3 regions of the Agrobacterium sp. K11 genome follow, and region 2 is predicted to be linked to each of the others. Evidence: riboswitches for the same ligand, from Rfam matches in the RefSeq annotation. Region 2 holds a riboswitch; each other region holds the start of a gene.
What was found. A riboswitch is a leader RNA that binds a small molecule or an ion and turns the genes downstream of it on or off. The one in region 2 is predicted to bind cobalamin.
Positions count from the first base shown of each region.

Region 1: linked by a shared signal. The riboswitch ahead of AC5SEO_RS05875 (CbtB domain-containing protein) and the one ahead of nrdH (glutaredoxin-like protein NrdH) in region 2 are both predicted to bind cobalamin.
Region 3: linked by a shared signal. The riboswitch ahead of AC5SEO_RS17935 (DUF1636 family protein) and the one ahead of nrdH (glutaredoxin-like protein NrdH) in region 2 are both predicted to bind cobalamin.

Region 1 covers NZ_JCAHRB010000003.1:139,671-142,939, reverse strand. Annotated here, with positions in the region: gene AC5SEO_RS05880 (c-type cytochrome) at 1-797, shown strand, start outside; cobalamin riboswitch at 889-1,113, shown strand; gene AC5SEO_RS05875 (CbtB domain-containing protein) at 1,280-1,462, shown strand; gene AC5SEO_RS05870 (CbtA family protein) at 1,474-2,190, shown strand; gene AC5SEO_RS05865 (hypothetical protein) at 2,195-2,509, shown strand; gene AC5SEO_RS05860 (type 1 glutamine amidotransferase family protein) at 2,615-3,181, opposite strand; gene AC5SEO_RS05855 (GNAT family N-acetyltransferase) at 3,203-3,269, opposite strand, start outside.
Region 2 covers NZ_JCAHRB010000003.1:900,682-903,950, reverse strand. Annotated here, with positions in the region: gene AC5SEO_RS09610 (ATP-binding cassette domain-containing protein) at 1-489, shown strand, start outside; gene AC5SEO_RS09605 (nucleoside triphosphate hydrolase) at 486-1,115, shown strand; cobalamin riboswitch at 1,247-1,470, shown strand; gene nrdH (glutaredoxin-like protein NrdH) at 1,727-1,948, shown strand; gene nrdI (class Ib ribonucleoside-diphosphate reductase assembly flavoprotein NrdI) at 1,961-2,359, shown strand; gene nrdE (class 1b ribonucleoside-diphosphate reductase subunit alpha) at 2,347-3,269, shown strand, end outside.
Region 3 covers NZ_JCAHRB010000009.1:291,426-294,694, forward strand. Annotated here, with positions in the region: gene cobW (cobalamin biosynthesis protein CobW) at 1-988, opposite strand, end outside; gene AC5SEO_RS17935 (DUF1636 family protein) at 985-1,371, opposite strand; cobalamin riboswitch at 1,527-1,742, opposite strand; gene cobO (cob(I)yrinic acid a,c-diamide adenosyltransferase) at 1,870-2,487, shown strand; gene AC5SEO_RS17945 (cobyric acid synthase) at 2,489-3,269, shown strand, end outside.

The DNA of each region.
Region 1 (3,269 bases), 760 kb from region 2:
AGCCGGACCTTGCCAATGGCGAAACGCTGTTCTGGGCGGGCGGCTGCGCAAGTTGCCATGCGGCACCAGATGCCAAGGGCGATGCGCTTTTGACGCTTTCGGGCGGGCAAGCGTTGAAAAGCCCCTTCGGCACCTTCCATGTGCCCAATATTTCCTCCGATCCGCAGCATGGCATTGGCGGCTGGACGCTTTCGGAATTCGGCGATGCGATGACGCGCGGCGTCGGCAAGAACGGCGAACATCTCTACCCGTCCTTCCCTTACGCCTCCTATGCCCGCATGACGCAGAAGGACATCAACGATCTCTTCGGTTATTTGCGGGTTCTGCCCGCCAGCCAGAATGACGCGCCGGATCACGAACTGCCGTTCCCCTTCAACATGCGCATGGCATTGGGCGGCTGGAAATTCCTCTATTTCGATACATCCGCGCCACCCCGCGTCGAGCTTGCCGATGCCAATGCCGAATTGCTGCGCGGCCAATATCTGGTGGAAGGCCCGGGCCATTGCGGCGAATGTCACACGCCGCGCAATGCGCTTGGCGGTTTTCTCGATGGCAAATGGCTGGCCGGTGGTCCAAATCCCGAAGGCGAGGGCCGCATTCCCGATATCACCCCCGGCTCGCAGAGCGTCGGAAGCTGGGAGGCGGCCGATATTGCCAACTATCTGGAAACCGGCTTCACCCCGGAATTCGACAGCGTCGGCGGCTCCATGGTCAAGGTGCAGCAGAATATGGCGCATCTGACGGCCGAAGACCGCAATGCGATCGCCGCCTATCTGAAGGCCATCCCGGCACGGTAGCCCTTTGCCGTCATGCCGGACTTGATCCGGCATCCAGCCGCGGCGCGCAATTCTCACGCCGGCCTGCCATTGACTCCCACCCACACCCATCGGATAACGATCCTGTGATGGTTCCTTCCGGGCGTTCCGGAAGGTGAAAAGGGAACACGATAGGGAGACATCCTCATTCGTGGCTGCCCCCGCAACTGTGAGCGGAGAGCCTGAAACGAAATGCCACTGGTAAGCATCTCGCCGGATATGGGCGAGGGCAATGCCGGGAAGGTGTTTCAGGTTTTGACCCGTAAGCCAGGAGACCTGCCATCACGGAAATGTCCATGCCGGCGGGGTGTCCGGAAGAGCGGAATTTCAGGGTGGTGGTGCTTGAACGTGCCGCCCTGTGTCAGTCTCGTATCCCCGTGGTGAAGTGTATCGCATGCGGCTGCACGGCGTTTGCCGTTCCGCCGCGTCTAAAGGCGCGGGGTCGCGCCGTAAGAGGGGTCACCATGTCCATCAACCAGAATACGGCAAATGCCGCCGTTTCAGCAAAAACGGGCAGCTTCGCGCAATCGCTGACGGCGATCGTGCTTGGTCTGTTCGTCGTCGGTTTTGTCGGCTTTTCGCATGTGGAAGCCGTTCACAACGCCGCGCATGACACGCGTCATGCCAATGCTTTCCCTTGCCATTGAGGGGAAAAAGCATGTCGTTCTTTCGCAATATCGTTTTTACTGCCGTCCTCGTCGGCATCGTTGGCGGCTTCGCCGTTTCGGCCATGCAGGCTTTCGGCACCACGCCGCTGATCCTGAAGGCGGAAACCTATGAAAATGCCGGTGGCGAAGCGCCCCACAGCCATGATGCTCCGGCCACGACCGGCGCTGCCGTTCCCGCGCACGAACATAACGAGGAAGCCTGGTCTCCGGCCGACGGCTTCGAGCGCACCGCCTATACGGTCGCCGCCAACGTGCTGACCGCCATCGGTTATGCGCTGGTGCTGACCGGCCTCATCTCGCTGCGCGGCACCGATGCCGGCTGGCGCGAAGGCCTTTTGTGGGGTGTGGCCGGTTTTGCCGCCGTCATGCTTGCGCCGATGATCGGCCTGCCGCCGGAACTGCCGGGCAGCCCGGCGGCCGCGCTTGAGGCGCGTCAAATCTGGTGGCTTTCGACGGTTGCGGCGACCGCAGGCGGCATTGCGCTGATCGCATTCCGCCGCGAACCCTGGGCAATCGTGCTCGCACTGGTGTTGATCGTTGCTCCACATGTGGTGGGCGCGCCCCTGCCGCCGGAAGGTGAACATGCGCTGGCACCGCTGCCGCTGGAACGACAGTTCATCGTCGCCGCCACCGTGACCAGCTTTGTCTTCTGGGCCTTGCTCGGAACATTGAGCGCGTTTTTCCTGAAGCGCTTCCAGCAGGCTTGAAACCATGCAGGGCGCAGCCGAATGGAGTGAGGAACTCGATGCGCTGCGTTTTGCCGTTCCCGGTCACGGCGCTTTCTGCGCCGTGCATCGCCTTGCTTTCAAGGCAGTCCTTGGCGTCAGCCCGGAACGGGAAGCGGCGCTCGCCTATTTTCATGAGAATGAGGCTGCCTTTACGGCCGCAGCCCTTGCCAAGATAAAACGCTCGGCTTTGCCGGCCGGTCGCAGTCTGCATCTCAACAGCCGCGATATCCGCCGTGCGATTGCGGGGGAGGGCGGGGATGTCGCGCCCCGTGTCTGCCGGGTGCTTGATCGGGGGTGATTTGTGATGGTCTCGCGGCTTAACTTCTCCACCACCCTCATTCCTGTGACAAGCACAGGAATGACGATGAGAGGATCCGCAAAACTCTCGATGCCAAGGTGAGCCTCACCGGTGCTCCGCCGCAAAAACCTGAAGTTCCGCCTCGGCTTCCGGACCAAAGAGGCCGAGGTGTTTCAGAATTTCCACTGCGAAACTGACGGGTGCACTGCCGGCTGCGGTTACGATGCCGCCATCGCTGACCGCCTTCGGCTGGTCGCGATAGAGCGCTTCGCCGCGATAGGACGGATAGGCCTTGTGAGAGGCGAGCGAATTGCCGGTATGGGCGACGTCATCAAGGGCGCCCGTGCCTGCAAGCGCGCTGGCAGCCGCGCAGATGCCGGCAACCAACCGGCCCTTCTCGCGAAACCGCTGTACCAGCCCGCCAAGATCGACAGCCGTTCCCTTTTCCCAACTGAGGCCGCCGGGAATGACGAGCGCATCGATGTTAGCAGGATCAAGTGCATCATAGGATGTGTCGGGCGTAACGTTGAGCCCGCCCATTGAAACCACGGGCCGGCCGTCCGGGGTTGCGTAAACGATCTCGACGCCGAGATAGCCGCGCGCGGCGGCGGCAAGCAGCGCCGGTTCCCAGTCCGCAAAATCCTGCGCAAGCGCAATGGCAATCCGTGTCATGACCGTCTCCAAAGGTTGCAATCAGGCGATAGACTGCATGTAGCGCATGCCGGTGACCGGGCGCGGCGCGAAATCCATGCTTTCGTAG
Region 2 (3,269 bases):
GCCGACAATATGTTTCTCGGCCGTGAAATCCGCAAACCCGGTATTCAGGGAAGCCTGTTCAGGGCACTGGACCGTCCGGCGATGGAAAAGTTTGCCCGTGAGAAACTCTCTGAACTCGGCCTGATGACGATCCAGAACATCAATCAGGCGGTGGAAACCCTCTCCGGCGGCCAGCGCCAGGGTGTTGCGGTGGCGCGTGCAGCCGCCTTCGGCTCCAAGGTCGTCATCCTTGACGAACCGACGGCGGCGCTCGGCGTCAAGGAAAGCCGCCGCGTTCTCGAGCTTATTCTGGATGTGCGCGCGCGAGGGCTACCGATCGTTCTCATCTCGCACAACATGCCGCATGTTTTCGAGGTTGCTGACCGGATTCATATTCATCGGCTGGGCAAGCGTTTGTGCGTCATCAATCCGAAGGACTATACCATGTCCGACGCCGTCGCCTTCATGACGGGCGCCAAGGAAGCGCCAAAGGAAACGCTGGCCGCATGACGTTGAAGCTTGAAACGATCGTCGAAGACGTTCTTCGGCGGGCAGAGGATAAATCTCGTTTTATCATTGCCATTGCCGGTCCCCCTGGGGCCGGCAAATCCACGCTGGCGGATGCCCTGTGCGGTGCCCTCGTGGCGCGCGGCGAGGCTGCGGCTGTCCTGCCCATGGACGGCTTCCATATGGATAACGGTATTCTCGAAGAACGGGGGCTCTTGCCGCGAAAAGGCGCACCGGAGACCTTCGACGTGCGCGGCTTTCTTGATATCGTCTCCGCAGTTCGTCAGGGCGGGCAGGAAGTTCTTGTCCCGGTTTTTGACCGCTCCCGCGAAATAGCCATTGCCTCCGCTCGCGCCATGGCGCCAGAAACACGCTTCATCCTTGCCGAAGGCAACTATCTGCTGTTGAACGAGGCGCCGTGGACGAAGCTTTCCGGCAGCTTCGATCTTACCGTCTTCGTAGGCCCATCCGTTGCGGTGCTCGAGGAACGCTTGCGGGATAGATGGCAGGGCTATGGTCTCGATGCGACCGAGATTCACGCCAAACTGTTCGAAAATGATCTTCCCAACGGAAAGCGGGTGATTGAGAACTCCCGCCCCGCCGATATTCGCATCGATATCTGGGAATAACCCGCCGCTTCCGTCCGTAGGCGGCATCGAGCATTCACCGTTAAGCCTTTGTTGACCATGTGTTGAATCTTTTTGATCCACAGGGTGGGGCTTTCGCATGTCTAATTATTGACGAAAAAAATTCCTCATATACTATATGTGGTGTTCAAGGTTCTTTCGATTCGCAAGCGTCGGGAGCTAAGACGGGAATTCGGTGCGCAACACCATTATGGTGAAGCAATGCCGAAACTGCCCCCGCAACTGTAAGCGGTGAGCGTCGTTCCGATTTGAGCCACTGGCGCTAAAAGCTCCGGGAAGGTGGGAATGGATGTTTTGACCCGCAAGTCAGGAGACCTGCCTTGAGCGAAAACGTCCACCGGCGGGGTGTCCGGAAGGAAGGTGTATGACGCAAATGAATTGCGTGCGCCCTTTTCTGCCCCCTCCAGAACAAGCTTCGGGGTGAAGTCATGCCAGTGCATTTTTATAAGTTTCTACGCTCGTCGGCGTAGACAGCGATCTTGCGCCGACTGAGCCGCGCGCCTCGCCAGAATGACAGAACCATCGCCACCCGCTTGCGATTGCAGGCGGGCAATGTTGAGCCGTGCGTAAAAGCGGCTTCGAAAGAGGAAACAATGACCGTCACCGTTTACAGCAAACCCGCCTGCGTCCAGTGCACTGCCACCTATCGTGCGCTTGACCGCATCGGTGTCAGCTACGAGATCGTCGATATCTCCGAAGATGCGGATGCCCTCGATCGCGTTCGCGGCCTTGGTTACATGCAGGTTCCCGTGGTCGTTGCCGGCGAGCGCCATTGGGCGGGTTTCCGTCCGGACATGATTGGCTCGATCAGCTGAGGAGGCGATGCGATGGGGCTGATCGTCTATTATTCCAGCCGGTCTGAGAACACTCATCGCTTCCTTCAGAAACTGGGGCGACGATTGCTTCGCCTGCCGCTCGGCGCCGAGGAAGACGTTCCTCACGTGTCGGAGCCCTATGTTCTCGTCACCCCCACCTATGGGGGCGGCGGCATGAAAGGAGCGGTACCGAAACCGGTTATCCGGTTTTTGAACGAGCCCTCAAACCGAAATCTCATTCGCGGCGTCATCGCGGCGGGAAATACGAATTTTGGCGCAGCTTTCGCATCCGCCGGAGATATCGTGTCGCGTAAATGCGCGGTGCCGTTTCTCTACCGCTTCGAGCTTCTCGGCACGGAGGAAGATGTCGCCAACGTCAATCATGGATTGGAACGATTTTGGACACGCTGACCTCGAGCGCGGTGCGCAACACGGATGCCAAACAACAAGTAACCGCCGCGCAGAAACACCTGGACGCGGGACTGGACTATCACGCGCTGAACGCGATGCTGAACCTCTACGATGAAAACGGGAAGATCCAGCTCGACAAGGACCGCCTTGCGGCACGGCAATATTTCCTTCAGCACGTCAACCAGAACACGGTGTTTTTCCATAATCTCAGGGAAAAGCTCGATTATCTCGTGACCGAGGGATATTACGAACAGGAGGTGCTGGACCAGTATTCCTTCAATTTCGTCCGTGACCTCTACGACGAGGCCTATGCCAGAAAGTTCCGTTTTCCGACATTTCTCGGCGCCTTCAAATATTATACGTCCTATACGCTGAAGACCTTCGACGGAAAGCGTTACCTGGAGCGTTATGAGGACCGCGTCTGTATGGTGGCGCTGGCTCTGGCGCGTGGCGACGAGCAGCTTGCCCGCGATCTGATGGATGAAATCATTTCCGGCCGCTTCCAGCCGGCAACCCCGACCTTTCTCAACGCGGGCAAGAAAAGCCGCGGTGAACTGGTTTCTTGTTTTCTGCTGCGTGTGGAAGACAATATGGAAAGCATCGGCCGGTCCATCAATTCAGCATTGCAGCTTTCCAAGCGTGGCGGTGGCGTAGCACTGTCCCTGACCAATATTCGCGAAGCCGGCGCGCCGATCAAACAGATCGAAAACCAGTCCTCCGGCGTCATTCCTGTCATGAAGCTGCTGGAAGATTCGTTCTCCTACGCCAACCAGCTTGGCGCGCGCCAGGGCGCTGGCGCGGTCTATCTGCATGCCCATCACCCCGACATCATGCGTTTCCTCGATACCAAGCGCGAAAACGCCGACGAAAAAATCCGGATCAAAACCCTTTCGCTCGGCGTGGTGATCCC
Region 3 (3,269 bases), on a different contig from region 2:
CTATGACGACGAGGCGGCTGCGGCGCTCTTCACCGGCCGCCCAGGGACGGTCATAATAATGGTTGACGCGGCTACCGACTGCCTGCACCTGCAGGCGCATCGGCTTGGTGGATACTTCGACGAAACCTTTGATGCGCAGAACATTTTCCGCAGCCGCTGTCTCAGCGATACGAGCCGCCAGCGCTTCCGGATCGGTCACGGCCGGCAGGTCGATGACGAAGCTGTCGAAATCGTCATGTTCGTGGTCAAGTTCACCATCGTGATGGGTGCGGCGGTTTTCGATATCCTCTTCAACCGCAAGACCGAGGCCGATCAGCACGGCCGGATCGATGACGCCATTCGAGGCGACGACGATCTTTGCGGCCCGCGGCAAATGCTCGAGAATATGAGCCTTCGCCTTGTCCAGACCGGCGCTATCGAGCAGATCCGCCTTGGTCAGCACGATAAGATCGGCACAGGCGATCTGGTCCTCAAAAACCTCTTCGACCGGATCGTCGTGATCGAGGGCTTCGTCATTTGCGCGCTGGGCGGCAAGGGCTTCCATGTCATGCGCCACCTGACCCTCGGCAAGGGCAGCGCCATCCACAACAGCCACCACAGCGTCAACCGTCACGCGGCTCTTGATGGCAGGCCATTGAAATGCCTGCACCAGCGGCTTGGGCAGGGCAAGGCCGGAGGTCTCGATGAGGATATGCTCCACCTTCGGCTGCCGGCTTAGAATCTGTTCGATGGCCGGCTGGAAATCATCCGCCACCGTGCAGCAGATGCAGCCATTGGCCAGCTCAACGATGTTTTCCTCCGGGCAGCTCTCAATGCCGCATCCCTTGAGGATATCCCCATCGATGCCGATATCACCGAATTCGTTGACGATGATGGCAAGCCGCTTGCCATCTAGCTTTTCGAGAAGACCGCGCAGCAGCGTGGTTTTTCCAGCCCCCAGAAAGCCAGTGACGATGGTGCAGGGAACGCGGTCCAGAAGGGTGCTCATGATCTCTCCTCGGTAAAATCGAATGGGGGAATGCGCGCCACCATGCCGCGCTTCAATGTGTCGGGGCGGCCGCGCCAGGGCATCAGGCCATCTGCGGAGGCGGCCAGCATGCGAGCGCCGGTCAGCAGGTCTTCCGCATCGTTGGGCGTCAGCCCGCCGAATACATAGGACCAGCCATCGGCACCGCGCAGCACGGCACTGAGGCCTCGTTTGCAATTGCCAAGGCAATTGACGGAGCGAACATCGATACCGGAGTCACGCGCTTTTGCGATGGCAGCTTCCGCAAGGATGGTGCCGGGGCGCGGCTCCGCATTGGGATCGGTGTCGTCGCGACAGCTTCGGCAGACAAAAACGACCACGCCGGAAGCTGTGTTGGCTTCCATTGTCCCGTCCGCACAAGAAGATGTTGTGGTAATATCCAAACCGTTCCGCTTTCCGCGCCTTTAAACTCATCGGGGTGCGGATGTCGAAAACAGCGCACTGAAAAGCGCGGCTGCAAATCAATTCGACCGGCTGACCGGAGCACCCCGCCCGGGAGACGTTTTTTCCTGAAACGGCAGGTCTCCTGGCTTGCGGCTTTAAAACACCCTGCACCACCTTCCCGGGCCAATTTTATGGTCCAGTGGCTTCATAGTGCGGGCTTACCGCTTACAGTTGCGGGGGCAGCCACGGAATGACCCCGTTATGGGGTGGAACCGTGTTCCCTCTTAGCTTTTCCCGTTGCCGGGAAAAGACCGTCAGTGCCTTACCCTTAGGCTGAACGGGCGTGACGGTCAATGCTGCCGGCTTGTCGATTGCCGGGTGCGGCAAATTGAGTATAGTCGCCGCTCCGAATGGCGGGGGCATACGGTCCCGCGCCGCTGGACGAGAAGGAAAACGCGATGACACGCGATATCAGCGACAGCGAAGCCGAACGCCACCGGCAGAAAATGGTCAACCGCAAGACGGTTCAGGATGCCGAAGTCGCGGAAAAGACCATCGAAAAAGGTCTGCTGATGATCAATACCGGCCCTGGCAAAGGCAAATCCACGGCCGCTTTCGGCCTTGCCCTGCGCATGCTCGGCACAGGGCGGCGGGTCGGCGTCGTGCAATTCATCAAGGGCGCATGGTCGACGGGTGAACAGCAGGCCCTGACTTTGTTCGGCGACAGGGTGGAATGGCGCACTATGGGCGAGGGGTTTACCTGGGACACGCAGGACCTGAAGCGCGATGTCGCGGCAGCTACAAAGGCCTGGGAGGAAGCGAAAGCACTGATGGCCGACGAGACGATCGGATTGCTGGTTCTCGACGAACTGAACATTGCGCTCCGCTATGATTACCTGCCGCTGGAAGAGGTCGTCGAAACGCTTTCCAACCGTAGATCCGATCTGCATGTCATCGTTACCGGCCGCAACGCCAAACAACCGTTGATCGACGCTGCCGACATGGTGACGGAAATGACCCTCGTCAAACATCACTTCAAGGCGGGCGTAAAGGCGCAGGCCGGGATAGAATACTGACATGACTGCACGTGTGCTGATGTTTCAGGGAACCGGCTCGGATGTCGGCAAATCGCTGATGGTGGCTGGCCTTGCCCGCGCCTTCGTCAGGCGTGGCCTGTCCGTCATGCCGTTCAAGCCGCAGAACATGTCGAACAATGCGGCGGTCACTGCCGATGGCGGCGAGATCGGTCGCGCGCAGGCGCTGCAGGCGCGGGCAGCAGGCGTTCCGCTGTCGGTTCACATGAACCCGGTGCTTTTAAAGCCGCAGAGCGAAACCGGCGCACAGGTCGTCGTACAGGGTAAAATTGTCGGCAATGCCAAGGCTGCCGATTATCAGCACATGAAAGCCGGGCTGATGCCGCGTGTGCTGGAGAGCTTCGAGCACCTGAAACAACAGGCCGATCTGGTGCTGGTGGAAGGGGCGGGAAGTGCTTCCGAAATCAACCTCCGCGCCAACGACATCGCCAATATGGGTTTTGCCCGCGCCGCAGATGCTCCCGTGATTCTGATCGGCGATATCGACCGGGGCGGGGTCATCGCCAGCCTCGTGGGCACAAAAACCGTTCTCGAACGCGATGATGCCGCGATGATAGAGGGCTTCATCGTGAACCGCTTTCGCGGTGACCCTACGCTGTTTTCAGACGGCATGCGGATGATCGCGGAAAAGACCGGCTGGGCGTCCATCGGGCTATTGCCGCATTTTTCCGATGCTGCGAAATTGCCGGCGGAGGACGCCCTTGGGCTTACCGGCCCGGCGCAACAAAAGCCCGGCGCGAAAATCCGCATTGCCGTGCCGATCC